DNA from 3 places in the Bradyrhizobium sp. UBA2491 genome. Region 3 is predicted to be linked to each of the others. Evidence: riboswitches for the same ligand, from Rfam matches in the RefSeq annotation. Region 3 holds a riboswitch; each other region holds the start of a gene.

Region 1 (9,494 bases), on a different contig from region 3:
GAGGAACTGGCTGTCGGTGATGCTGGCGGTCGAGGCGATCAGCGAGCCGACATTGATCTGGCTGGCGCCACCGAAGATGATGCCGTTCTGATTGATGACGAGCACCTGGCCGGGCGCGGTGATGCGGCCGAGGATCTGGCTCGGTCCAGTGTTGCCGACGACGCGGTTGAGCGCGGTCCAACTGCTGGCCTGCTGGTTGAAGTTGAGCGTGGTCTGGTTGCCGACGTTGAAGCTCTGCCAGTTGAGGATCGCCTGCGGCGCGGTCTGGTTGACGGTGACCGTGGTCTGGCCGCCGCTCGTGGTCTGGCTCGGCAGTGCCGCGCCCTGCCAGAGGCCCGAGCCGGGCACCGCACCCGGGGCGACCTGAAGCCCGCCTTGAGCAAGGCCGTTCGGCACCGCCATTTGCGGCAGCGTGGTCGATCGCTGCGAGGCTGCGGCCGCGCTGCGCGCGGCGGCCTGCACGGCCTGCAACGCCTGGATGGCCTGGGTCGCCCGGGTCAGCGCACCCTGGCTCTGCCTGGCGACTTCGATGGCCTGCTGCGAGGCCGCGGCGGCCGCATCGCTTGCGATCGTCGGCGCCGATGTGGTCGCGCCGAAATTGCCGAACGGCCGCGCGGATGCATCCTCGAGCCCGGCCAGCAGCAGCGCCAGCGTGCTGGTTCCGGCCAGCAGCATCGCGCGCGACACCAACGCGATCCGCGGCCGCGGCGCAAGCGGCATCACCCGACGCAAATCGAGGCGGGAACGACGGGTAACGCGCTGACGAGACGGCATGAGATGTCCCCTGGGAACAACGGACCGAAAGACGCGCAGATCGAACCTGCGCGGGAGCCCGTCACACGTCTTCACCATGTGCCGGGCATCTCGTCAGCAAGGACGCCATTTCTGTCGGCCAGACCGAACAAGAAAATCGCGAGCCGCACCACAATTCCCGACTTGCGGTGATGGGCGCCGTCACGCCGCGACCGGCATCAGCTCAGCAGCACGATGCCGCCGGGCAGACGTCGCGCCTTCGCTCCGAAGATCTGCTGGAACATGGTCAGGATGCTCTCGACATTGTCGATGCGGAACCGGCCGTTGACGAGACGGCGTTCCAGCTCCGCATTCGTCACCATGACCTTGCCGGACCGGTAACGATTGATCTCGGTCACGACATTGCCGAGCGGGGCGTCATGAAAGATCAGCATTCCGTCGCGCCAGGCGGCAACCTCGGTAGGGTCGACCGACATCGGCGCCGCAAGCCCAAGCGCCGCATAGCTGACCTGTTGCCCGGCGCGCAGCGTCGCGACGGAGCTGTGACGGGTGACGTGCACCTCGCCGTCCAGACATGTCACGCAAGTGTTGCGCTGCTCGTGGCGGACGTTGAACTGTGCCTGGCGCGCGCTCATCTCGCCGTCGCCGGCCACGACGCGCACCTCGCGTCGTCCCGATGCCTCCGCCGCGATCACCGCTTCGCCGGTCAGGATCTCGATGCGATCAAGGCTGGCGTCGCTCGACTGAACATTGACGCTGGTCCCGGTGTTCAGCGTCACCTTGACACCGCCGTCGATGGTGAGCCTGCGCTGTTCGCCGGCAGCCGTGCGATAATCCGCCATGACATCCTGCAGCGATGGCCAAAGCTGCAGCGGCGGCGAGACCACGAGGTAGGCGGCGGCCGACGTCGCAAGCGCGCCGCCAAGCACCATCCGGCGCGTCATGCGCGGCTGCGGCCTGACCTCGGCCAGGATGGAATCACCACGACGCTTCAGCAGGTTGTGGCCGGCGTGGCCGAGCTGATCCCACAGCAGGCTGGCCTGAGCCAGCGCCTCCGAATGGGCGCGGCTCTGGCTTCCCCAGTGCTTGGTCTCCTCGATGTCCCGCCTTGTCGCCCGACCGGAACCGAGCCGCTGGACGCGTGCCAGCGCCTCGCGCTCGATCGCGGTCAGCTCCTCGGACGGTTCGTCGGAATCTCTCATTGATCGGGCGTTTCTTTCAGCACCATTTCAATCCAGACGCGCGCAACACGCTGACACTCTCCTATCAAGACGTTTCCCGCGGCGCCGGACCGAACCGCCTTGTGAGTTTTTTACCAAATCGTTTAGCGCAATGCTCGAGCGCGGCCTTCAGCTCGAGCTCCACCAACCGCTGGGAAACCCCGAGACGATCGGCGATTTCCCGCAGCGGAATGCCCTCCAGGCGGGATGCGAGCAGGATCATGCGGCGCCGCGGCGTCAGTTCCTCGAGAGCCTGCTCCAGGCGCACGATCTGCTCACGCGATTCGACCTCCCGTTCCGGCCCGGGGGCCGCATCGACGATCTCGAGCATCGGCTGCACCTCGAACCGCTTGATCCGGCGCGTCTCCTGGCGCTCCCGGCTGATCGCAAGGTTGAGCGCGCTGCGCAGCAGATAGCCGATCGGGCTGTCCACCACGCCCGGGCTGCTGCCCTTGTCGCGAAGGTGCAGCCACGTCTCGTGCAGCGTCTCCCGCGCCCGCTCGTCGCCGAGACGCCGCGCGAGGCGGCGGCGGAGCTCGTCATAGCGCTCGACGAGCACCTGCCGAAGCGTCGTCCAGGTGGTTTCGGTCATCGCGCAACCAATCCCGTCGGTCCCGGATTCCGGGCGCAATCCCCGGTTTCGGCAGGCGGGCGCGGCGAAACCGCCATCATGACCGGCTGCGGCATGTCCGGCGGGGGTGGCCGGCCGATCACGACCGAGCGCAACAGAGCCGCAATGGCCTGGTCCCGCGCGCGATCGTCGGTCGAACCAAGCAACTGGGGCTGCAACACTTCGCCGCCATGACCGATCCAGAACCTGAACTTGATCCGATAGCCACCCGGCGCGGTCAGTGACGAGCGGCAGAATGCCTCCTCAACGCGGCCCTGGACGGCCGCAAGATATGGCATGAAGCCGCGCATCGACGCTGCCTGCCGCGGAGCCGGCGCGGGCACGATCGTGAAGGCGTTGGTCGCGGCGTAGACCGCGACCAGGCCGGTATCCTCGAGCAGAAGCTGCAACGCCACGTCAGCCGCCATCGATCCCCTGACGGCCTGCGCGCGGCGTCCCTCGGCCAGGGTCGCGTCGTACACGACCTGGAGACCCGTGGCCGCGCTGTAGGCATCGAGCGCGGAGACCAGTGGCTGCGCAGCAATGTCGAAGTCGATCGGCGCGCGCGTCCGAGCTGATTCAAGGCTGTCGGCCATCGCTACCGTCTGGATGTTTCCGGCAACGAGAATGCCTATGACCAGGGCGAGAAAGCGCTGCCACATCCGATCATGATTCGAGCGCAGCCTGATCTTCCGACCCATTGAACGAAATGCATGAGGTGCCGCCCCTGATCCTCAGCCCCAGCTGAACAGCATGACCTGTTGGTGATCGATCCAGCCGTTCGTCGAAACCCGCGGCAGCCGCAACATAGAAACAGATTATGACAATCTGCTAACAAAGGCGGTGATCGTACCGCCCACACGGGTTCGCATCGCGATCCGCTTACCTCAGACGCTGCGGATTTGCCCTTCGATCGCACTCGGCGCGCTGCGCACTGGCCGCACCTTCCGGCGCCGCAGCCGGCGCCAGCCGATCACGACGCCGCTGATCGAGACGATCGTGCCGACCGCCGACAGCAGCCAGACCACGACGTCGCGGGCCGGCCAGAAACTGAGCAGCAGCGGGAAATCCAGGCTGTGCAGCGCGTTGAACAGCCAGCGATAGGATCGACGGCTGTCGTCGCTGCGGTCGAGGATCTCGGCGGTGACCGGAGAGATGTGCAGCCAGGTTCGGGCGGGATCGTCGAAGGCGATGCGCAGCACCGGAAGCTCGCGCTCGTGGTGGAGCGTGTACCAATAGGCGTCCGGCTCGTCGAGCTGTCGCGCCGATATCAGCGATGCGCCGGGCATTGCGCGCCTTGCAGCCGCGATGATCTCATCGCGCGAGACCACCGCGGGCAAACCGGTCACGGGATCGGCGAGGCTGCGACGGCCATTGCTGTCGTCGAGCATCACCAGGGGACGGCCGCCGATCCAGACGTAGCGCGCTTCCACGGCCTGCGCGGATGGCGCGGCCCGGAAGCCGGCGACGATGTCGGGTGTATCGTGACCACTGTAGCCGGCCGCGATCTCACGCATCACGCCACGGCCGGAGAACGCGCCGCCGGGATTGAGCGACAGCCAGCCGCTGAACATCCAGGTGAACACGAAGACGCCGCCGATCAGGCCGGCGATGTGATGCCAGGCCATCCAGCCGCGATAGGGCGATATGGCGCCGCTGGCGTAACGGCGCCTCAGCCGCAGCCGGAGTATGCCGATCCAGAAGCCGGTGACGGCAACCACGAGGCACACGCCCGAGATCCACAGCACCACGTCGCGCCACAGCGGGCCGTCCTTGCGCAGCACCGTCGGATAGATCCAGTGCGGGATCGAGCCGAGCCAGTTCCAGACCCGTTCCTGCCGTGTGGTATCGAGCGCAATCTCGCCCGAGCGCGACGAGACATAGAGTTCGGTACCGGCGGCATCGCCAAGGCCGATCAGATAGAGCGGGCGCAGCGGGTCGAAGCGCGCGGTGACCGACCATTGATCGCGCGTCACGGTGTCGAGCAATTGCGGATGCACCGCATGCGGATGACGGGCGGCAATCGCCAACGCCTGATCCGGTGAAATGCGATCGACGACACCGCCATCGACTGCCGAAACCGTGACGGCGGCACCTTTCCAGCCGGCAATGCGATAGACCGGCGTGTCGTTCATCATCGAAAGCCGCAGGTCGCGCGGATAATGCTCCATTGCTGCGATCGCCATCGCACGATCCGGCGACACCTGCACCTTGCTCCAGGTGATGGCGGGGAGAGCGGACAAGCGCTCCGCGTCGGTGAGCCGCGGAAAGGCCACGTACATCATGACGAGGCCGGAGATGAACCACATCACGAACAGCAGACACGTCGCAATGCCGATCCAGCGATGGACGACATAAAGCCATCGCCGCCCTCGCCGGATCAGAGCCTTGCGCATGGTCAGAACTTCACGTTGACGGACAGTTCGGCGGTGCGCGGCATGCCCAGCAGCCATTGTCCCGTGCCGTTGGAGGTCACCGCATAGACCTTGTCGAACAGATTGTAGACCCGGAACGCGACCGTGGTCCGATCATCCGGCTTCCACCTGATGCCGCCATTGACCACATTGTATCCGGGCCGCAACTGGGTGTTGGCAAGGTCCGAGTACATGGCACCGACGATCTGCACGCCGCCATAGACCGACCAATTGGGCGCAAAATCCCAGGTCAGCCAGACGTTGGAAACCTGCTGCGGCACGTTGACCGGCACATTGCCATTGTAGCTGACCACCTTGCCACCGACCACCTGGCTGTTGTTGTCGTATCTGGCGCGCAGCAGCGCAAGATTGGCATCGACGCGCCAGCCATCGTTCAGCGCCAGCCCGATCGATCCCTCGACCCCGCGGGAAGATTGCTGACCGATCTGCAACGCCAGGCCGGCGGTCGGATTGCTTGGATCGGGAATGGTCAGGCCGGTCTTGACGATCTCATAGCCCGCCAGCGTCCACTCGCCGCGTCCGCCCCAGAACGACTGCTTGACCCCGATCTCGGTCTGCTTGCCGGTCGCAAGCTGGAAGGTTTTCTGCGATGTCGTCAGCGAGATCAGGTTGGTGACCGGATCGACGCCGACCGCGTACTGACCGTAGAACGCGAGGTTCTTGATCGGCTCGTAGACCAACCCGGTGCGCCAGCTGGTGCCGGACAGCGAAACGCCAAAGCTGTTCGCCGGCGTCCTGTAGTCGGTGCGATCGATATCGGGGCGATCATATCTGACGCCAGTGACGAGCGACAATTGATCGGTCAGCGACAGACGATCCTCGGCGAACAGCGCGTACTGATTCACGATCGAGTTGAAGCCGGGCGCGGTCGGAGACGTCGTCGCGAAGAATGAACCGGGATCGAAGACGTAGGGATTGACCGACGATGTACCGCTATAGGGCGAGTTGTTGGTGTGGGTGAAGTCGATGTGGTTGACGTCGAACCCGGCAACAAACTGGTTCGCAAGCCCGAAGACGTGACCGTTGAAGGTCGCATCCATTCGGTTGCCGACCTGCTTCTGGTCGTGGAAGATTTCGATATAGTTGTTGCGGTCGAGCAGCTGGGTCTTGGGATTCCAGGTGTAGTTCTCGATATCACGCCAGTGCCGCTCGCTGGTCAGGTAATACAGGGTGTTGTTGATCTTGATGCCGTCGGCGACATCCCACTCGGTCTTGAACTGGGTCCAGCTGTCCTGATAGCGGATCGTGCTGTCGAGCGCGTTGTAGTTCTTGAAGCGTAGCGCATCCTGGATCGAGCCATTGATCAGCGGGGTGCCAAAGTAGCGTGACGGACTGCGGTCGCCGTAATCTTCGGAAAGCGTGAAGGCGAGACTTTCCGACACCTGCGCACGCACGGCAGCTGAGATCACCACATTCGATGTCTTGTCGCGATCGACCCAGCCGTCCGACATGTTGCCGGTGGCGTTGACCCGGTAGGACACATTGGGGCTGATCGGACCGGTGCTGTCCACCGACAGCCGTCGCGTCATGTTGCTGTCGAGCGAGACCTCGGCCGCGTTGTAAGGCGTGCTCTGCGGCTTCTTCGGAACGACGTTGATGACGCCGCCGATCGCGCCTTCGCCGTACAACACCGAGGCCGGCCCACGCAGCACCTCGATGCGATCCGTGGACCAGGTGTCGTAGGGAAACGTCAGCGTGCCGGAGCCGATATAGAAGCGTGTTCCGTCATAGAGCGTCATCACCGAGTTGCTGCCAGCAAAGCCGCGGTCGCTGAACGACAGCCCGCCATTGCCGGGCGCCGGCGTCGCGATGAAGCCGGCCGCATTCTGCGTGACGGCATCGAGCACATTATGCTGGCCGCGTTCCTGGATGGTCTGCGCCGTGATGATCTCCACGCTGGCCGGCGTCTGCAATGGCGTCAGATTGAGCCGGCTGCCGGTGGTTCCCGGCTTGGTGGCATTCAGCGTCGGCGATGGCGATCCCGATGTCGATGCAGACGATGCGGCCGCGGGCTGCGGCGCGCCGCCCGCCACCGCGGTCGTTGCACGGCGGGACCTCGGTCGCGATGTGGTTGCGGTATTGGCTGCTTGCGCAGCGGGTTTCGGCTTGGCCGCGGCCGAAGGCGAGACTTCGATCGGATCGAGTTTCGTTGCAGGAGCGGACTGCGCCAGCACCTCGGCCGGCAGCAGCAGCGACGACAATGAGCAGAACAAACCGAGGCGCAGCCCCAGCGCAACGGAAGACGATGACGACATCAAGGAAACTCGCGGTAACGTGGCACGTCACCGCGAACGCGGACTGGCGCATTGCTCAACGAGCAACGTTCCGATCCCACCAGGACGCCCCCGCCCGATGTGCTCGCGTGTGACCACGACTGACGGCAGGTCTCCTGGCTCACGGGTCATCGCCTGTCGACGCCTTCCCGGGCCTGACAGCCCAGTGGCAAATTGACGAAAGGCTCGCCGTTTACAGTTGCGGGGACAGCTGCGGCATTGGGGTTTCCCTCGCACCGCATTCCCTTTTGATCCCCGAAGGGAACCGTCGACAAACGATTAAGAGCTGCTCATCGGGCTGTCAATTCGCTGTGATCACCGCACACATGCTTTGCGGACAAGCGTTGCTGCAACGTCACTATTGATTGCCGTCATTTCATGGTGCCTCGACGCAGCCGTCCATAATCGCATCGATCTCGCCGCGCGACAGCGCGCCCATCTCGGCGATGAACACGATGCGCGTCCGCGGCACCCCGGCCGCCGGCGCCCCGCCCGCGGTCAATGTCGCGCGTCCGCCGGCCAGTTGAAATACCATCGGCCGGCCGGGCTGCTCGACCGTTTCGAACAACCCCTTCGCCCGCGCGAGCTTCGGCGCCAGCCTGCCGATCGCCTGCTGCAATCGCGGCAGGAGCACCCGCCGCTCCGACGTCCAGCTCAGTGTCTCGAACCGGTCCGCTGCCGGCCGTCTCGGCGTAATCTCTCGCAGCACCGGCACATGATCGAGATCCGCCGGGAACAGCAACGCCGCCGGCACCTCGCCGTGCACGGCATCGACCACGACCGCCGCCGGACGCACGGCGCGGACGGCATCGCGGATCGCGGCGCACGCGGCTGCGTCGGCGAGATCAATCTTGCTCAGCGCGACGATGTCCGCCGCCCGCAATTGCGACCGCAGCAGCGCATCATCCAGCGCGGTCACCGGCTGCGTCGCGTCGACCACGCACAGCACCGTCTCCAGCGGCGCCTCCTTCCAGATCACCGGATCCATCAGGTTGCGCACGATGTCGGCGGGATCGGCGATCCCGCTGGTCTCGATCACGATGAACTCGGGACGCGGATCACGCCGCAGCAGGGTTGCGAGCGTGCGCAGCAGGTCGCCTTCCAGCGTGCAGCAGATGCAGCCATTGCTCAGGCTGACCACGCCATCGCTGGCGCCGGCGATCAACTCAGCGTCGATGTTGATCGCGCCGAAGTCGTTCACCACCGCGGCGATGCGCCGGCCTTGCGCATGCGCCAGCAGATGGTTGACGACCGTGGTCTTGCCCGCCCCGAGGAAGCCCGCGACCAGCAGGATCGGGACCGGCACGTCAGGCCCCGGTGACGGGCCGGCGCACCGGCCGGCCGGGACGTGCCGCGACGTCGAGCACGCCATCCTTGATCAGCGGCTGGCCGCTGACCACGAGGTGCCGTACGCCTTCCGCCGGGCGATTCATGGCGGAGAAGGTCGCGCGATCGCTCAGCGTCTCGTAGTCGAACACCACGACGTCGGCATCGGCGCCCGCCTGCAGCCGGCCCTTGGCGCGCATCGCCGGCGTGCTCGCCGACAGGATCTCGGCCGGGATCAGCGCGCATTTGCGGATGCCTTCGAGCAGCGACACCTTCTTGCGCTCGCGCACCCATTCGCGGATGAAACGGGTGAAGCACCCCGCCGAACGCGGATGCGAGGTGGCGTCGTCCGGCAGCGGCCAGGCATCGCCGGTGTAGGGGCGGCCATCCGACAGCGTCCACGGCATCGCGTCGGAGGCGATCGCGCCGCCCGGATACAGCACCGCCATGTCGAGCAGGTCGCGATGATGCGAGTTGTTCTCGATGTCGAGCACATGCCACAGCACCAGCGTGGAGGGCTCCGCGGCCTGCGCCGCCAGCAGCTCCTCGCGGCTGCCGAAGCGATGACCGTCGGTGACGCGCTGCACCGAATCGTAGCCGAGGCCGTTGCGCTCCTCGAATTTTGGATCGCTGAAGAAGGTCGCCGCCAGCACCGTCGAGCCGGTGCCATAGGGATAGGCCTCGACCGTGATCGGCAGGCCCTGCGCCTGTGCCTTCGCGATCAGCGCGACGCAGCGTTCGATGTCGGTCTTGCTCGACGAGTTGAAATGGCAGATGTGCATATGCGCGCCGGTGGCGCCGGCATAGCCGATCAGGCGGATATAAGCCTCTGCCGCGCTTTCGGGGTCGATCCGCGACATGTAGGCGACGTGGGTGA
Region 2 (9,494 bases), on a different contig from region 3:
CAGCGTGCCGGTCACTGCCCCGCCTCCCTGCGCCGCCCCTGCCCGTGCACCAGCACGATCGCGAAATACGGACCGTCGGCCTCGCCGATATCAGCCAGCCTGATGACGCGCTGATCCGGCATGGTACCGCGCTCGACCAGCCACGCATCGTCGAGACGCCCCGCGGAGACGAGCGCGCGGCGGATTTTCGGAAGATTGCGGCCGGTCTTCATGACGACCAACGCATCGGACTGATGCATCCGCTGCGCCAGTTCCGCCTCCGGCAGCGTGCCCATCAGAACCGTGGTCACATCGTCGGCAAGCGCGATCGGCTGGCCGACCGCATTCCAGCAACCGACCATGCCGGGAATGCCGGCGATCACCTCGATCTCGACGCGCCCCTGCAAGCGCGAGTGCAGATGCATGAACGAGCCGTAAAAGTAAGGATCGCCTTCGCACAGCACGATGACGTCGATCTCGCGCGCGAGCCGCAACAGCCGCTCGGCCCATTCGTCGTAGAAATCCGCCAGCAGCCGCGCATAGTCCGGATCGTCGAACGCGATCTCCGTGGTGACCGGATATTCCATCGGATATTCGTCGACGTCGGCCGCGAGCATGCCGTCGACGATGCGGCGGGCCTGGCCCGGCTGCCCCTTCTTGCGAAAATACGCGACGTGTCTCGCGCCACGCACGATGCGGTCGGCGCGCACGCTCATGAGGTCCGGATCGCCTGGGCCGAGCCCGCAGCAGATGATGCGTCCCATCGCTATTCGCTCCGGCTCGCCAGCGCATTGACGGCGGCAACCGTGATCGCCGATCCGCCGAGGCGTCCCTCGACCGTCAGCGCCGGCACCGGCGGCTCGGCCATCAATGCCGCCTTGGACTCGGCCGCGCCGACGAAACCGACCGGGCAGCCGATGATCGCCGCCGGCCGTGGGCAGTCGGCATGCTCCAGCATGTTGAGCAGATGGAACAGCGCGGTCGGCGCGTTGCCGATCGCGACGATGGCGCCGGCCAGATGCGGCCGCCACAGCTCGAGCGCGGCAGCGGACCGCGTGTTGCGCATCGATTGCGCCAGCGCGGGCACATCAGGGTCTCCGAGCGTGCAGATCACCGCGTTGCCAGCCGGCAGGCGCGCGCGCGTGATTCCCTCCGACACCATGCGCGCGTCGCAGAGGATCGGCGCGCCGTTCCGCAAGGCTTCCCTTGCGCGGGCGGCCATGCCGGCGGTGAAGCGCACATGCGCTTCCAGGCCCACCATGCCCGCGGCATGGATCATGCGCACCACCACCGGCTCCTCGTCGGACGTGAACCTGGCAAGGTCGGCCTCGGCGCGGATCGTGGCAAACGACTGGCGATAGATCGCCGCGCCATCGGTCTCATAGACGTGCGGCATCAACCGCCTCCCATCAACAGCAAGGGGTTGGCGGCGAGCTCCGCGCCGGTCAGGCCCCGCCTGACCGGCGTATCGCGCGTGGTGCCGCGGCGGATCAGGTCGAAGCCTTCTCGCGTTGCCACGAGCGTGATGTCAACAGGACCGGAATGGGCACAACCTTTGGGGCAACCGGAGACGTGCAGCCGGGCGTCGGCCGGGATGTGCCGGGCGAGCGCTGACGCCAGCATACGCGTATCGGCATGCGCCTCACCGCAACGTGGCGCGCCGCTGCAAGCGATGACGCGCAGCGCCGGATCGTCGGCGTCGGTGACGAGGTCCGCCCCGCAGGGCATCTCATGCATCCCCTCCACCAGCAGCATCCGCCACGGCGTCATCCGCAGCGCCTGCGCGGATGCGGCGAGATGGTTGAGCGTCTGGTGCGGCATTTGCCCGAACGCGACGCCGACCATCGCGCCGATCGGGTAGAGGCCGGGAACAGGCGCCGCCGATCGGGCCACGGGCTCGGCATCGCCGCGCAGGAAGTCGGGCAAGGTCGCGCCGCTGGCCAGATGCGTCGCCATCCGCCGCTTCTCGCCTTTGGCGCCTCCGGAGGCGACGAACCATTCGGCCACCGCCAACGCGACCGGCACGGCCTCGCCGCGGGTGACTGAACGGCCGCGCTCGACGCCATCGGCACGCACCAGCAGCCCACCGTTGCGATCGCGTTCGATCCTGATGTCCGCCGACGCGCCGGTCAGCACCCGGACAGTGCCGTCATCGATTGCGAAACCGAACTTGGTCGGAAGATCGAGCGAAGCACCGGCGAGCGCCCGTTCAAGTTCGGCCGCGAGCGAGCTCGTGTCGTCACCGGCGATCCAGAACGGCGTCACCAGAATGTTGCGCTGCGCCTCGGTCTCGGAATCCGCGTCCAGCAAACCGAGCGCCCCGAGTCCGTCGATCAAGGCCGGATAACCCACTTCGCTGACGCCGCGGATCTGGAGGTTGGCGCGGCTGGTCAGGTCGATCAGGCCGTTGCCGTATCGTGCGGCCAGCTCGGCGATCCCGACCGCCTGCGCTGCTTCAAGCCGTCCACCTCGCGGGCGGATGCGCAACACGAGCCCGTCGCCCGACTGCATCGGCCGCAGCGCGCCGGGACACCAGCCCTTGATCGCAACCGCGCTCATGTCGCCTCCTGCAACGCTGCCGCGATCGAATTGCGCCGCGTCTGCCAGAGCGACGCGTCATGCAGACGGGCAAAGCAGGTTTCGATCGCAGCCAGCGCCGCCGGATTGTCGCGCGCCATGAAGCCGCGAACCTCGTCATTGCCGAGCGTCGCGTCGTAATAGAGGTCGAACAGATGCGGCGGCACCGCGCCGGCGAGATGGGCAAATGCCGCCATATGCTCCAGCGTCGCAGTGATCTCGGCAGCGCCGCGGAAGCCATGGCGCATCATGCCTGCGATCCATGCCGGATTGGCGGCGCGTGCCCGCACCACCCGCGAGATTTCCTCGGTCAGCGAGCGGGCATGCGGCTGATCCGGCCGGGTCGCGTCGAGGTGATAGAGCGACGGGATCTTGGTGCCCAGCCGGACAGCAGCCGCTGCAATGCCGGCCTCATGCGCGGCATAATCCGCCGCCAGCAGCAGGTCGGTCTCAGGCAGATCCTGGGTATGCACGAAACTGTCGGCAGCACCGAGCCGCGCCTCGATGCCTTCGCGATCGGGGCGGATCTCGCCATCGGACGCAATCGCCCAGGAGGACGCCGACAACCACGCTTCGCCGGCGGCGTCACGGGCCTCCGGCGTGAAGACATAGGCTAGCGACGCGATGCCGACGCCATAATGCCCGGGGCGCGGACCGAACACGCGCGCGATGCGCTGCCGGTAAGGATTCTCGTCCGCTTCATCGCTGCGTTCGGACAAGGCTTCCGTGGCAGCCTCGAACAATTGGGCAAGCCCCGAAAACACGTCGCGGAACAAGCCCGATACGCGCAGCGTCACGTCGATACGGGGACGGCCGAGCTCCGCCGGCGCGATGATGTCGTAGCCGGTCACCCGACCCGATCCGTGATCCCAGCGCGGCGCGATGCCGGCGAGATGCAGCGCCATGGCAAAATCCTCGCCGGCGGTGCGCATGGTCGACGAGCCCCAGAGATCGATGACGAGCCCTTTCGGCCAGTCGCCGTGATCCTGCAAATGACGGCGCAGCAGTTCCTCGGCGAGCTTCACGCCTTGCGCATGCGCCGACGGCGTCGGCACCGCGCGCGGATCGACCGCGTACAGATTGCGGCCGGTCGGCAGCACGTCGCTGCGCCCGCGATAGGGCGAGCCTGACGGCCCCGGCGCAACCCGCCGGCCGGCGAGCGCATCGAGCAACGCGGCCTTCTCCGCTTCGCCGCAAGCGCCCTGCCCGAAGACGTGCAGGCCGTCGCCGAACTGGCTCTCCTTGAGATCGCAGACGAAGCGGTCGATTTGCGGAATCGCCTCGGCCGCCGAGACCGACGCCGCAAGACCCAGATCATCCTCGAGGCCCGCGATGCGTGCCTCCTCGCGGATCGCAGCGATCAGGCGCTGCCGTCGGGCGGGATCGAGACCGTCGGCAGTCGAATATTCATCGAGCAAGCGCTCGAGCGCACGCAGGCTTTCCGGCACCGCGGCTTGTGCCAGCGGCGGCGGCAAGTGACCGATCGTCACGGCGCCGATCCGGCGCTTGGCCTGCGCCGCCTCGCCGGGGTCGTTGACGATGAAGGGATAGACAACCGGCAGATCGCCGATCAACGCTTCCGGCCAACACGCCGATGACAGCGCAACCGATTTGCCGGGCAACCATTCCAGCGTGCCATGCGCGCCGATGTGGACGACGGCATCGATAGCCTGCTGCCGGAGCCAGAGATGGAACGCGACATAGGCATGACGCGGCGTGCGCGACAGGTCGTGATAGTCGGCATCGCGGTGCCCGACATCACCGCGCTCCGGTTGAACGGCGATGACCGACTTGCCGCATCGGATCGCGGCGAAATGAAAGGCGCCGTCACGGCAATCGGGATCATCCTCTGGTGCTCCCCACGCGCGCGCCAGATCATCTTGGAGCTGCTCGGGAAGACTGGCGAGCGCCTTGCGATATTCGCGCACGTCCCAAGCCAGTTTACGGCGCAAGAGCGCGTCGCCCGGCGACCTCACCGGCTCGACGTCAAATCCCGCCGCCGCAAGATCCGCCAGCAACGCCTCGACCGAGGCCAGCGCATCGAGGCCGACGGCATGCGCGATCTGATGCGGACGGCCCGGATAATTCGAGAGCACCAGCGCAAGCTGCTTGTCCTGCGCGGACTTGCCGGCAAGACGGTGCCAGGCAGCGACACGCGCGACGATCGCCGCGACGCGCCCGGCATCCGGCCGATGCGCGAGATGCGCGAATTGCAGATCGGGATCGCGCTCGCCCGGCTGCTTGAAACTCACGACGCCCGCGAACAGGCGGCCGTCGACCTCCGGCAGCACCACGTGCATCGCGAGATCGCCGGGCGACAGGCCGCGCAGCGACAAGGCCCAATCCTCGCGCCGCGCGGTGGATAGCGCGACCTGGAAGACAGGACACGATGCGGCGTCGAACGGCGTCTTGCCGTCCTCGCCAGCCGCGGAGAACGCGGTCGCATTGACGATGGCGGCCGGCGCGCATGGTGCGAATTGCGCCCGCAGCCAATCGGCGACGCCCGCCGCCTTCAACGAGGTGACGAAGATCCCGTGGGCGTCAAAGCCCTTCGCGCGCAACGCATCGATCAATGCATCGACCGGCGCGGTGTCGCCGGCCGCGAGATAGGAGCGATAGAACGTCACCAGCGCCCGCGGCCGGCCATCCGATGCCGGCAGCGCCGCGACGGCGCCACGGGAGAGATCGTAAACGCCGGTCTCGGGAAGATCGATCTCGCCGACGACAGGCCCGGCATAGAGTCCGGACGCCAGCGCCAGTTGCGATATCACCGCCTGCGCGGCAACCGGCCCCCCCTTGTCGCACAACACCTTGAGCCGTCGCAGCGCGGAGACCGGCAAGGTCGAGAACTCATCCAGCCGCAGATCGTCGCGGCCGTCCGCCGGCAGCACCACCAGGGCGATGCCGCGCTCCTTCGCCAGCCGATGCACCGCGGCCAGGCCGTAGGACCAGTAGGGCTCGCCACCGATCAGACGGATGAGAATGCCGCGCGCATGAGCGAGCGTCCGCTCGATATAGGTATCGACCGACAGCGGATGGCGCAGCTCCGCGAGATTGGCGAGCCGCAGCGACGGTAACGCGGCGCGTCCCCGCCGCCAGCCGGCTGCGAAGGCCGCGAGATCGCTGTCGGAAAACGACAACACCACGAGATCGGCCGGATCCTGGCCGAGGTCCCTTGGTGTCGCGGTCTCCTCAAGGCCGCGACTCTCGCGGAAGATGACATGCATCAGACACCAAGCCGGGCCCTGATCGCCGCTTCATCGATGTCGCCATGCTCGCCGATCACGACCAGCTTCGATTGCCGGGGCCGCGCACCCCACGGCGTATCGAACTGATGCCGCACCCGCTCGCCGACCGACTGCACCAGCAGGCGCATCGGCTTTCCCGCGACCGCGATGTAGCCCTTGGCGCGCAGCACGTTCTGCTCGCGCGCCAGCCCTTTGATCGAGGCCACCAGCGCATCGATATCGGCGATCTCCGGAAGATCGATCACCACCGAATTGAAATCGTCGTGCTCATGTTCCTCTTCGCCGTCGTGATGCGACGGACGCGACGCGAGATCATTTTCCGCCGCCGCACCGAGACCCAGGATCACGCGCGCATCGATCGTGCCGTCGACCACGGGCAGCATCGGCACCTCACGCGGCATCTCGGCGGCAATCACCTGCTTCGCCGCCTTGATCCCCTCGGCGCCAGCGAGATCGGCCTTGGTCAGCAGCACGATGTCGGCGCAGGCGATCTGGTCCTCGAACACTTCCGAGAGCGGCGTCTCGTGGTCAAGGTTGTCGTCAGCGGCGCGCTGCGCATCGACGGCGACCGGATCCGGCGCAAAACGACCGGCAGCGACCGCCTCGGCATCGGCCAGCGCGATCACGCCGTCGACGGTGATCCGCGAGCGGATCTCCGGCCAGTCGAACGCCTTGAGCAGCGGCTTCGGCAGCGCAAGCCCCGAGGTCTCGATCACGATGTGATCGGGCTTCACGGGACGCGCCAGCAGTTGCTCCATCGCCGGGATGAAATCGTCGGCGACGGTGCAACAGATACAACCATTGGCGAGTTCGACGATGTTCTCGGTCGGACAATTGGCGTCGGCGCAGGATTTCAGGATATCGCCGTCGACCCCTTCGCTGCCGAATTCGTTCACCAGCACCGCGAGCTTCTTGCCGTTGGCGTTGCGGATCAGATGCTGGATCAGCGTGGTCTTGCCGGATCCGAGAAAGCCGGTCACGACGGTGACGGGGACTTTGGTGAGCGTTGTCATTCAGCGGCCTCCGGCACGACGGCAATGGGTGGAATGCGGGCAAGCGACTGCTTGCGAAAGATTTCTGGTCGGCTGCGCCACGGCGCGATGCCATCCGGCGCCGCCGCATAGGCGGACGCGCCGGCGATCACGTCCTTTGCATTGGCCTCCGACAGGCGGCCATAGACATAGGACCACCGTCCGGGCGCGCTGAGCGCGACCGAGCAGCCCTGGCTGCACGCCGACAGGCATTCGACGGGAACCAGATTGACCCCATCAGGCACGCCGGCGTCGCGAATCGCGGCGTGCAGACGTGCGCCCGGCGTGGTTTCACCTTCGGCCACCGTCTGGCCGGCGCGGCAAGTGATGCAGACATGAAGTGTAACGCTCATCGCTCTTCCCGAATTGGCAGTTGGAGGCGATGAGGCAAACGAACCAACCAATGGAGGCTCGTTCCCCGTCGCGGAACACCCCCGTCCGCCGGTCTCAATTGCTGCACTGGCAGGTCTCCCGGCTTGCGGAGCAGGCTGTCGCCCTTCGATCCCCGCCTTCCCGATTTCCGTGGAAATCAGTGGCCTTGGACATCTCTCCGGTCACGGTCGCGGGGGCGGCTGCGCTTCGGGCCCGAACCTGAGCCCTATCGCATTCCCTCTTCGCCTGTCGTAGGACAGGAACCAGCGCGGGCCCACCATTCGTCCAAGCCCAGTACTTGTCAAGCCAAAGGAATATCACATGATTTCTGAACAGGGTGGCGAGCGCGAGGACGCCGGCAGCGAGGCTTCGCTGGAGGCGCGCCACACGGCCAAAATGGCGAAAATCAAGGTCGCCCGGGACCGCATCATGGCGACCAAGAGCGGCGAAAAGGGCCTGATCATCGTTCATACCGGCGCCGGCAAGGGAAAATCATCGTCGGCCTTCGGCATGATCGTGCGCTGCGTGGCCCATGGCTTTCCTTGCGCGGTGGTGCAGTTCATCAAGGGCGCCTGGGATACCGGCGAGCGCCGGTTGCTGACCGGGCATTTCGGCGAGCTCTGTCAATTCCACGCGATGGGCGAAGGTTTCACCTGGGAGACCCAGGATCGCGCCCGCGACATCGCGGCAGCGCAGGCCGGCTGGGAGAAGGCCAAGGAGCTGATCGCGGACGAAAACCTGCGCATGGTCGTGCTCGACGAGATCAACATCGCGCTGCGCTACGACTATCTGGCGATCGCAGACGTGGTCGATTTCCTGAAGACGTCGAAGCCGGCGATGACCCATGTCGTGCTCACCGGGCGCAACGCCAAGGACGAGTTGATCGAGATCGCCGATCTCGTCACCGAGATGACCCTGGTGAAGCATCCGTTCCGCTCTGGCATCAAGGCCCAGCCGGGCGTCGAATTCTAAGAGCCCAACGCCATGGCGCGCGCATTGATGATCCAGGGGGCAGGTTCCGACGTGGGCAAGTCGCTCATCGTCGCGGGCCTCGCGCGTGCCGCCATGCGGCGCGGCCTGCGCGTGCTGCCGTTCAAGCCGCAGAACATGTCGAACAATGCGGCCGTGACCATCGACGGCGGCGAGATCGGACGCGCGCAGGCCTTGCAGGCCCTCGCCGCCGGCGTCGAGCCGCACACCGACATGAACCCGGTACTGCTGAAGCCGGAGACCGATGTCGGCGCCCAGATCATCGTGCACGGCAAGCGGATCGCGACCGCACGCGCGCGCGAATATGCCGCGATGAAACCGTCGCTGATGGGTGCCGTGGTGGAAAGTTTCGACCGCCTCAAGGCACGCACCGACCTGGTGCTGGTCGAAGGCGCCGGCAGCCCCGCCGAGGTCAATCTGCGCAAGGCCGACATCGCCAATATGGGCTTTGCGCGCAAGGCCGACGTGCCGGTGGTGCTGGTCGGCGACATCGACCGCGGCGGCGTGATCGCACAGCTCGTCGGCATCAAGACGGTGATCGATCCCGACGATGCCGCGATGATCCAGGGTTTTGTCATCAACAAGTTCCGCGGCGATCCGACGCTGTTCGACGACGGCTACCGGCTGATCGAAGCCCGTACCGGTTGGCGCGGCTTTGGCGTGCTGCCGTGGTTCGGCCGCGCCGGCGAGCTTCCGGCCGAAGACGCGCTCGGGCTGGGCGAGGCGCGCAAGCCCGGCCAGTGCAAGATTGCGTTTCTGGCGCTGTCGCGGATCGCCAATTTCGACGACCTCGATCCGTTGAAGCTCGAGCCCGGTGTCGATCTCGTGATGGTGCGTCCGGGCGAAGCCATCCCTGGTGATGCAAAACTCGTCATCCTGCCCGGCTCGAAATCGACCCGCGGCGACCTCGCGTTCCTGCGCGCGCAGGGCTGGGAGATCGATCTCTTGGCGCATCATCGCCGCGGCGGCCATGTGCTCGGCCTGTGCGGCGGCTACCAGATGCTCGGGCGGAGCGTCGCCGATCCCGATGGGATCGAAGGTCCCGCCGGCGAAACGCCCGGCCTCGGATTGCTCGACGTCACGACCGTCATGACCGAGCAGAAGACGTTGACCCGCGTCAGCGCGGTCCATGCCGCAACCCGTCAGCCGATCAGCGCCTACGAAATCCATATCGGGCACACCGACGGGGCGGATCGCGCGCGGCCGTTCGCATCGATCGACGGCGCGGCGGAAGGCGCCGTTTCCGCCGATGGACGCGTCCACGGCAGCTATCTGCACGGCCTGTTCGCCTCGGACG
Region 3 (9,494 bases):
CGCGCCGCTACAGATCGGTACCCGCAGCAAGGCGGAGCGCGGCTATGCGCTGGCGTTCGATGTGGCGCCATCCGCGGTGAAGGCCGAAGCGTCGAGCATCACCGCGGAGCTCGCGGTCGACGACGTCATCGCATTGCTGGTGGGCTCCTGCTGGCATCATCTCCTGAAGAATCACGCGGTGGCCGAGCAGGGATCGGACTCCGAGGGCGTGCACCAGATGCGCGTGGCGTTGCGCCGCCTGCGAACGATCTGCGGACTGTTTCGGCGCGACATTCCATCGCCGGCATTCCGGGCGATCAACGGCGAAGCAAAGTGGTTGATGCGGCAACTCGGCCGCGCCCGGGATTGGGACGTGTTCGCCGAATCGACGATCACCCGCCTGGTCAAGGCGGTTCCGGACATCGACCTCGATGGCTTGCGCCAGGCGGTTCAGCAGCAGAGGCAGTCGAGCTACGGGACCTTGCAGAGCGTGCTCGCCGATCCCCGGTGCAGCCGCTTCCTGCTCTCGCTCGGGCATCTGGTGGAGCGCCGCGGCTGGCGCAACGAGATCGACAGCGAAGCGCTGGCCGTCCTGTCGCAACCGATGCCGGTGCTCGCCGATCAGATTCTGGGTCGGTTGCATCGCAAGACATTGAAGCGCGGCGCGCACTTCCGGCGGCTCGATATCCAGGCGCAGCACACCCTCAGGATCGACCTCAAGAAGCTGCGCTATGCGGCGGAGTTCTTCCTGCCGCTTTATGCGACCCACGCTCCGGCGAAGCGCTATGTGAAGCGGCTCGCCCGGTTGCAGAACAGTCTGGGGCGGGTGTGCGACATCGGCAGCACGCGCGTGCTGCTGCATACGATCCGGCAGGACGACCAGCCTGCACTGCATCTCGGCATCGGCGCGATGGCCGGCTGGCTGGCGCGCGATCAGATCGCGGTCGCGAAAGCGCTGCGCAAGAGCTGGCGGCGGTTCAAGGCGACGCCCGCATTCTGGGGCCGCTGAGTTTATCGGCCGCGGGCGGTCCGTGCGGCCGCCCTCACCAGATTACGCCTGGATCGCTGCCGCGGAGGTCTGCGGCTTGCGCTCGGTGACCAGCGCCAGCAGCACCGTCAGCACCATGAAGACCACCGAGGCGCCGAACACCCAATGCGGCATGTGCTGGTCCATGATCCAGCCGAACAGCAGCGGGCTTGCGATGCCGCCGAAGTTGAAGCCGGTGGAGACGATGCCGAAGGCGCGGCCGGCGGCTCCGGGAGGTGCTGCGTTGCGCACCATCATGTCGCGGGACGGCGCGATCACGCCGCCGAGGAATCCGGCGAGCCCCATCGCGAGCGTGAGCGCCACCGGCGGCAGGTTCATCAGCGCGATCAGCAGCACCAGCACGGCATTGACCGCGAAGCAGGCCGCGGCGACCTGGCTGTGACGATGGGTCCAGTCGGCGAGATAGCCGCCGGCGAGCACGCCTGCGGCGCTGGAGCCGAGGAATGCGGTCAGGGCGATATTCGCGGTTGAGAACGACGCGCCGTAGCCGCCCATCAGCGCGACCACGCCGAAATTGTTGATGCCCGAGGTCGACAGGCTGAGCAGCGTGAAGAAGGCCGTCAGCACCATCAGCGCCGGCGTGATCACGCTCGCCTTCTGTGAGCCGTCGTCCTTGGCCTTGTTCTTGTTGGCGCCGGCGTCGGGAATGCCGAGCACGATCAGGAACAGCGCCACCAGCGGGCCGACCGCGCCGGCCACGATCAGCGCGCCGAGGCCGCCGACCGAGGCGACCAGCGCCGCCATGATCGCCGGCGCCACCGCGCCGCCGAGGAAGCCGGCAAAGGTGTGGATCGAGAACGCGCGGCCCATCCGTGCCTCGTCCATATGGGCCGAGAGGATGGCGTAGTCGGCCGGATGATAGACGCTGTTGGCGAGGCCGAGCAGCACGGCGCAGACGATCAGCGAGGTGTAGCTGAGATGCAGGCCGAGCCCGATCAGCGCGCAGCCGCCGACCGTCAGCCCGATCAGCAGGATCTTGCGCGCGCCGATATGGTCGGCGAGGTAGCCGATCGGCGCCTGGGTCAGGCCCGAGACCACCGCGAATACGGTGAGCGCCAGGCCGAGCTCGACATATCCAACACCGAGCTGCTGCTTCAGGAACGGAAACAGCATCGGCAGCACGAAGATATGGAAATGGCTGACCCAATGGGCGACCGAAATCCCGGTCAGCGTGCGCGCCGCACTGTCGGCTTTCGCTTGCTGCGGTGCGGCCAGAATATCGACCATGTCCGTGAAAACCCCAGTTCCGTAAGCGTTTTGCAGCGAAGCGGGCACCGGTTCGCATGCACAAAACGCGTCGAGAAGCCATGCCCGGCAGGGCCGGCAGAAAATAGAGGTTGGCGGCTAATTGTCCATGAACACAGGCGCATGGCTGCCCCCGGCACGGCCGTGCCGGATCGACACATGCGGCATTAAATGCAGCGACAAATTGTGGCCGTGCGGGGATGATCGGCCATGGTCGACGCCAGAACGCCACTCCGGGTGCTTGTGTCGGAGGGCTCCAGCACCTCCAGCCGCGAGGCGATCACGATCCTGGGGCTGGCCGGCCATCACGTCGAGATCTGCGATCCGGCGCGCTGGTGCCTGGCGCGCTATTCCCGCTTCGTCCGCAAATATCACCATTGCCCGCCGCTGCGGTCGGATCCGGCCGGCTATCTCGGCTTCGTCGAGCGCCTGCTGGCGGCGCGGCATTTCGATGTGCTGCTGCCGACCCATGAACAGGGCTTCCTGTTCGCCCGCTCCGAGGCCCGGCTGAAGGCGCACACCGGCCTCGCGCTGCCGGATTTCGCGAGCTATCGCGCGGTGCACGGCAAGGCCGGCTTCAGCCGCCTGCTCGACCGGCTCGGCCTGCCGCAGCCGCCGACCCGGATCGTGACCTCGGCCGACGAGCTGCGCGCGGCGATCCGGTTTCCTTCGGTGGTCAAGACCTCGGTCGGCACCGCCAGCCGCGGCATCTGGTTCGTGCGCGACGCCGGCGATCTCAATCGCGCGCTCTACGATCTCGAATCGTCAGGCGATTTCGCCGGCGAGGTGCTGGCGCAGGATCTGATCACCGGCACGGTCGAAAAGGCCCAGTCGGTGTTCTGCCGCGGCGCCCTCGTCGGCTTCCACGCCTACCGGCAGGTCGCGGCCGGTGTCGGCGGCGGCGAGGCGATCAAGGAGAGCGTGAGCCGGCCGGCGATCCGGGCCAGCCTCGAGACCATCGGCGCGCATCTTCGCTGGCACGGCGCGCTCTCGGTCGACGTCATCATGCCGCTGGACAGCGCGACGCCGCTGTTGATCGACTGCAATCCGCGGCTGGTCGAGCCCGTCAACGCCTATCGCGCCGGCACCGATCTGGTCGATCTGCTGCTGCGCGTCTCGCTCGGCGAGACCCCGGCGCGGCTGCCCGACGGCCGCGCCGGGGTGCGGACCCATCTGGCGATGCAGGCGCTGTTCGGCAGCGCCTCCCGCGACGGAACGCGGCGTGACCTGATCCGCGAATGCGGCCGCATCGCCGCGGGCAAGGGTCTCTATCGCGGCAGCTCCGAGGAATTGACGCCGGTGCGGCTCGATTGGCCTTCAGCCGTGCCGGTGGCGATGACGACGGCGCTGCTGCTGGCCTCGCCGCCGATCGCCTCATCGCTGGCGCGCGGCGGCTTCGGCGCGCATCTGCTCGACCGCGCGAGCATCAGGACGATCGAGGGGGAGGATTTTATGCACGATCTCTCGACACGTCGTCCCGGCGAAGGCCGGGACCCATAACCACGAATACAAGTTTGGTGGCACGCCGGGGCGGCACGGTGCCCAATAGCGCGCTTCAGGGGTAATGGGTCCTGGCTTTCGCCAGGACGACATCGTGGATAGTCCTACAACGGCTCGTCGTCATTGCCGTAGCGATCGAGCTTCGGCGTGGCGATGTCGCCATCCTCGTAGGACTCGTCGTCCGGCGGCGCTGCGGGTGGTGGAGGCTTCTTCGCCTTGTCGTCAGGCTTGGTGCCGCCCTTGTCCTGCTTCCCGGCCTTGGCCATGCGTTTCCCCTGCGCGGGTCAAATCAGTCGCCGGAATTCTACTCCAGTTCGTGGGCGCTCGTCATGTGAGGAGACGGCGCGGTGAGGTCACACCCGCGCCGCTCTTTGTCCGGGCATGCCTAGAACGTCGCGCCGGCCTTCACCATGTAGGTGCGGCCGGGCAGCGGATAGGCCGAGAAGCGGCCGGCCGTGAACGAGCTCGCGATGGCGTAGTCGTAGTACAGCGCGTTGAACAGGTTGTTGACGCTGAGCGACCAGAAGAAGCGATCGACTTGCCCGCTCAGCTTGATGTCGGCGGTGGCGTTGCCGGGAATCCGGCCCTGGGTGTTGGCCTGGTCGTTGTCCATGACGCGCGAGCTCCAGGCCCGCGCCGTGGCGTCGAACACCAGGTAGTTCTGCCAGATATTCCAGGTGATGCCGATATTGCCGGTGTAGCGCGACACCAGCGGCACGTCGTTGCCGGCCCACATGCCTTCGCGGAAGACGGCGCGGGTGACCGCCATGCCGCCGCGCAGGGTCACGGTGTCGCTGACCTTGAGCGAAGCGCTGGTCTCGGAACCGTAGCGGCGGGTCGGATCGAGGTTGACGTTGTAGAACAGCACCGGGTTGAAATGAATCTCGTTCTCGAGATCCATCAGATAGACGCTGGTCTGGACCTGGAAGCGATTGGTCTTGACCCGGAAGCCGCCCTCGACGTCCTCCGAGGTCTGGGTCTTGAGCTGGAAGTTCTGCGGGATCGGCGCGAACGTCACCGGATCGAACGACGGGCCGGATGCGACGCGCTCGTCGACATCGGGGGTGCGGAAGGCGCGGGCGGCGCGGCCGAACACCGAGAAGGTGTCGGTGAAGCGATGCTCGACGCCGACATGCAGCGCATATTGCGTCTCGTTGCTGTCGAGCGGAGCCGCCTGCGTATCGAACGCGAACGGCGCGTTCGGGTCGTAGCGGTCGCGTGCCGAGACGCTGGTATTCTGGACGCGCGCGCCGTAGGAGACATCGGTGGTCGGCAGCAGTCCCAGCGTATGCTGCCAGTATCCGGCGACGGTCTGCTGCTCGATGTTGTAGATGTGGTAGGGGTCGACGCCCTGGTAGGCGCCGCGCGCCTCGCGGAAGGTCGAGTCGTAATAGTCGATACCGGTCAGGATCGTCGACGGCATTCCGAAGGCCACGTTCTTGATGCTGAGCCGCGGCGTGATCGACCATGTCTGCAACGCCGCATCGTTGTAGGTCGAGGCAAAGCTGATGGTCGGCACGGTGCCGAAGAAGCCGCTCTGGGTGTCACGCTGCCGCCAGCCGCCGTCGACGATGAGGTCGACGCCGTTCATCAACGTCTTGGTGAAGCCGGCGGTGACGCTTGATGTCTGCTGGTTGGCGTAGTCGAACGGCGTGCTGGTGCCCCTGCGGTCGGTCTGCAACTCGTTGACGCCGATCGACGGATCGACCAGCCGTCCGCCGGGGAGACCAAGCTTCTGATCGCTGCCGGTGACGGTCAGGAAGGCAGAGAGGTCCGACGTGTTGTAGTTGACGTTGCCGACCGCGTTGCGCTGGTCGAGCGCATTGTTGGCGCGGTAGCCGTCGGACTTGATGCCGTTGCCATAGAACGAGGTCGACCACGGCCCCGAATTGAGTGCTGCGGAGATCGCGGCCATCCGCGTGTTGAACGAGCCGACGCCGCCCTCGGCTTTGATCGTGGCTGGCGGGCCGCCGGCGCCGGTCTTGGTGATGATGTTGACGACGCCGCCCACCGCGTTGTCGCCGTAGAGCACGGCGCCGCTATTGCCGCGGCTGATCTCGATGCGCGCGATCGAATCGAGCGGGATCGTGGTGAGGTCGAAGCCGGCCTTGTCGACGTCGTTGAGGCGGCGGCCATTGAGCAGGAACAGGGTGTTGTCGGAGGCGAAGGCGCCGAAGCCGCGCAGATCGACCGCAGTCTTGGCGCCGTTCGGGCCGCCATAGAGCGTTTGCAGTTGTACGCCCGGCACCTGGGCAAGGATTTCCGGCAGCGACTGCACCGGCGAATGCGCGATGTCGTCGGCCGTGATCACGGTCGAGGACGAGCCGACGATACCGGCGAACTGGCGTCCGCCGCCGTTGCCGCCCGTTCCGGTGGCCGGTGCGGTTCCGGTCGAATTCGATCCGGCGCCGCTGCCGGCATCGCTGCTCTGGGAGGTGCCCGGCGCCGGGCGGCGCGGCGCCGGCGCTTCGTCGGCGGCCGGCTTGGCGCGCGTGACGTTCTGGTCGTTCGGTTTGGCGACCTCGATGGCCGGGAGCTGATCGGGAGACGGGACTTGCTGCGCCCGCGCGGCGGAGGCGGCGATTGCAGGGGCGATCATCGTCGACGCGAGCAGAAGCGCGCGGCGGCGCCGATGGGAAGGGAAGCAAAACATAAAGTGCGGCCTCGGAATGACGTCAGTGGCACGTCACCGCGAACCCAGTCTCACCATTGCACTTGCGGCATCCGGTGAAGCTCATGCCTGTACTCCCCGACCGGCATCGTCGCGTGTGACCACGGCTGACGGCAGGTCTCCTGGCTCGCGGGTCGTTACCCTTCGTCGCCTTCCCAGGACCGAGTTTCCCAGTGGCATCTGACGAAGGATTCACCGCATACAGTTGCGGGGGCAGCCGCGGCATTGGGGAGGTTTCCCCGCACCGCATTCCCTTTTCATCTCATTAAAGAACCGTCATGTTCAACTAGCGTTCGGCCGGGCAGCAAAGTCAATCCGGCGGGCGTCCGGCGGCGGCGAGGCGGTCACGGTTTTTATCGAGTGTCGCTTGTCTGCCACGGCGATCGCTGTAAGAGCATGGATTGGATGAGCGTGCAGGATTTTGCCTTGGCGGCCGAGGTCGCGGCGCGGCGCCGGTGGGGTGCCACCACGGCGCTGCTCGCGCTCGTCGTGCTGCTGCTGGTGGTTTCGCTCGGCGTCGGTCCGGTGCGGTTGTCGCCGCTCGCGGTGATCGAGGCGCTGTTCGGCGGCGGCAGCGACGTCGCGCAGGTGATCGTGCGCGAGATCCGCTTGCCGCGTACCATCCTGGCGTTCGCGATCGGCGGCATTCTCGGGCTGTCCGGCGCGGCATTGCAAGGCTTGCTGCGCAATCCGCTGGCGTCGCCATCGCTGTTCGGCGCGCCGCAATCGGCGGCATTCGGCGCGGTGCTGGTGATCGCGCTCGGCCTCGCCGATGTGCGCTCCTACGCGCTGCCGGTGGTGGCGATCATCGCCGCCTTCGGCTCGGTGTTCGCGTTGCTCGCGATCGCCGGCCGCAATGCCGGGCTGTTGATCCTGATCCTCGCAGGGCTCGCGATATCGAGCTTCGCCGGCGCCGCCACGGCGCTGGTGATGAATCTCTCGAGCAATCCTTTCGTGGTGCTGGAGATTGCGTTCTGGCTGCTTGGTTCGCTCGAGGACCGCAGCTTCCAGCACGTCGCGCTGGCGCTGCCCTTCATCGTCGCGGGCGCCGCCATCCTGCTCAGCCAGGCCAGTGCGTTCCGCGCGCTGACGCTCGGCGAGGAGGCCGCGCAAAGTCTCGGCGTCGACGTCGGAAGGTTGCGGCTCCTCGTCATCACCGGCGTTGCGCTCGGCGTCGGCGGCGCGGTCGCCGTCACAGGCACCATCGGCTTCATCGGGCTCGTCGCGCCGCATCTGATGCGACCGGTGATCGGCCACGATCCGGCGCGGCTGTTGGTGCCGAGCGCGCTCACCGGCTCGGCGCTGTTGCTCGGCGCCGATATCGCGGTGCGTATCATCCCCTCCACCTCGGACATCAAGGTCGGCGTGCTGACCTCGATCATCGGCGTGCCGTTCTTCCTCTATCTGATCATGCGCGAACGCCGCGCGCTCGGCGGGGGCGTGGCATGACATTGCTCACTGCCAGCGGTCTCCATGCGTCACTCGGCCATCGCGAGGTGCTGCGCGATATCTCGCTGTCGCTGGCCGCGGGCCATCTGGTCGCGCTGGTCGGTCCGAACGGCGCCGGCAAGACCACGCTGCTGCGCGCGCTCGCCGGACTGATTCCCTCCGATGGCGAGATCCGGATCGACGGCGATGCCTTGGCGTCGCTGTCGTTGCGCGAACGCGCGAAGCGTTTCGCCTATCTGCCGCAGGGCCACCTGGTGCACTGGCCATTGCCGGCGCGGGATATCGTCGCGCTCGGCCGCTATCCGCATGGCGCGACCGATCCAGCACGGCTGTCGCCGCAGGACATGGACGCGGTGTTGCGGGCGATGCAGGCGGTTGACGTCATGGAGTTCGGCGATCGCCGCGTCACCGAGCTCTCCGGCGGCGAACGCAGCCGGGTCGCGCTGGCCCGGGTGCTTGCGGTGGAGGCGCCGGTCATCCTCGCCGACGAGCCGACTGCCTCGCTCGATCCGCGCCACCAGATCGACGTGATGCAGAAGCTGCGCAGCGTCGCCGACACTGGTGTGCTGGTGATCGTGGTGACCCACGACCTCGGCCTGGCCGCGCGGTTTACCGATCAGGTGCTGGTGCTGTCGGAGGGACGGCTCGCGGCGCAAGGCGCGCCTGATGCGGCATTGTCGGAGCGCGTTCTGGCCAGCGTGTTCCGGGTCAGCGCCTTTCGCGCGGAGTTTCAGCGCGAAGCGGTGATCGTGCCGTGGGCGGATGTCTGATGAGGATGCGGTGGCTCGCAGTCACGGCGGCGGCATGGCTCATCTCGGCCAGCGCCGTGTCCGCAGCGGGGCCGCGCGTCGTCTCGATGAATGTCTGTAGCGACCAGCTGGTGCTGTCGCTGGCCGATCCCGACCAAATCCTCGGGCTCAGCCGCTTCGCCCGCGATGCCTGGCAATCCTGGGCCGCCGACAAGGCGCGCAACTATCCGCTGCTGTCCGGCGGGGCCGAGGATGTTTTGCTGCTCAGGCCCGATCTCGTCGTGGTCAGCCTGTTCGACAAGCGCGCGACACGCGATCTGTTGAAGGCGAACGGGCTGCATCTCGTCGAATTCACCGTGCCGCGCACGCTGGACGAGGTGAAGGACCAGATCCGGGCGATGGGCGACGTGCTGCAACATCCGGATCGCGCGCAGGCCGAGGTCGCGCGGCTCGACGCAGCCATCGCGCGAGTGCGGGCGGTGGCGAGCGTGCATCATTACCGCGTGCTGCCGCTGGAGCGGCGCGGCTTCGTCTCGGGCGACAGCAGCCTGATCAGTTCGCTGCTGACGGCAACCGGCCTCACCAATGTCGCCGGCGAGCTCGGCCTCGGCGCCGGAGGATTCGCGTCGCTGGAGGCGATCGTCAAACTGCGGCCGGATTTCATCCTGGTGTCGGAGGCCGGCGATCGCGCCGAGGACGAGGGCCGCGCCTTCCTGTTGCACCCGGCGCTGGAGCGCTTCTATCCGAGGGAGAAGCGCATCGTGTTGCCCGAGCGGCTCACGGTGTGCGGCGGCGTGATGCTGGCGGATGCGCTGGACTGGCTGACGGCGGAATTGCAGCGCGTGACGCGGTA

What was found. Region 3 has a riboswitch for cobalamin ahead of B2W55_RS28395 (TonB-dependent receptor). Riboswitches for the same ligand answer to the same signal wherever they lie in the genome.
Region 1: linked by a shared signal. The riboswitch ahead of B2W55_RS05665 (TonB-dependent receptor) and the one ahead of B2W55_RS28395 (TonB-dependent receptor) in region 3 are both predicted to bind cobalamin.
Region 2: linked by a shared signal. The riboswitch ahead of B2W55_RS26940 (DUF1636 family protein) and the one ahead of B2W55_RS28395 (TonB-dependent receptor) in region 3 are both predicted to bind cobalamin.

The regions. Positions count from the first base shown of each region.
Region 1 covers NZ_DDOP01000017.1:84,318-93,811, forward strand. The annotation lists gene B2W55_RS05640 (filamentous haemagglutinin family protein) at 1-774, opposite strand, end outside; gene B2W55_RS05645 (FecR family protein) at 972-1,955, opposite strand; gene B2W55_RS05650 (RNA polymerase sigma factor) at 2,020-2,565, opposite strand; gene B2W55_RS05655 (STN domain-containing protein) at 2,562-3,179, opposite strand; gene B2W55_RS05660 (PepSY domain-containing protein) at 3,471-4,979, opposite strand; gene B2W55_RS05665 (TonB-dependent receptor) at 4,982-7,273, opposite strand; cobalamin riboswitch at 7,381-7,576, opposite strand; gene B2W55_RS05670 (CobW family GTP-binding protein) at 7,668-8,597, opposite strand; gene B2W55_RS05675 (amidohydrolase family protein) at 8,599-9,494, opposite strand, start outside.
Region 2 covers NZ_DDOP01000079.1:44,382-53,875, reverse strand. The annotation lists gene cobJ (precorrin-3B C(17)-methyltransferase) at 1-15, opposite strand, end outside; gene B2W55_RS26965 (precorrin-2 C(20)-methyltransferase) at 12-743, opposite strand; gene B2W55_RS26960 (precorrin-8X methylmutase) at 746-1,375, opposite strand; gene cobG (precorrin-3B synthase) at 1,375-2,538, opposite strand; gene cobN (cobaltochelatase subunit CobN) at 2,535-5,783, opposite strand; gene cobW (cobalamin biosynthesis protein CobW) at 5,783-6,817, opposite strand; gene B2W55_RS26940 (DUF1636 family protein) at 6,814-7,188, opposite strand; cobalamin riboswitch at 7,280-7,490, opposite strand; gene cobO (cob(I)yrinic acid a,c-diamide adenosyltransferase) at 7,529-8,179, shown strand; gene B2W55_RS26930 (cobyric acid synthase) at 8,192-9,494, shown strand, end outside.
Region 3 covers NZ_DDOP01000081.1:87,748-97,241, forward strand. The annotation lists gene B2W55_RS28375 (CYTH and CHAD domain-containing protein) at 1-988, shown strand, start outside; gene B2W55_RS28380 (MFS transporter) at 1,031-2,254, opposite strand; gene B2W55_RS28385 (hypothetical protein) at 2,483-3,772, shown strand; gene B2W55_RS28390 (hypothetical protein) at 3,877-4,038, opposite strand; gene B2W55_RS28395 (TonB-dependent receptor) at 4,158-6,371, opposite strand; cobalamin riboswitch at 6,539-6,736, opposite strand; gene B2W55_RS28400 (FecCD family ABC transporter permease) at 6,849-7,892, shown strand; gene B2W55_RS28405 (ABC transporter ATP-binding protein) at 7,889-8,662, shown strand; gene B2W55_RS28410 (ABC transporter substrate-binding protein) at 8,662-9,494, shown strand, end outside.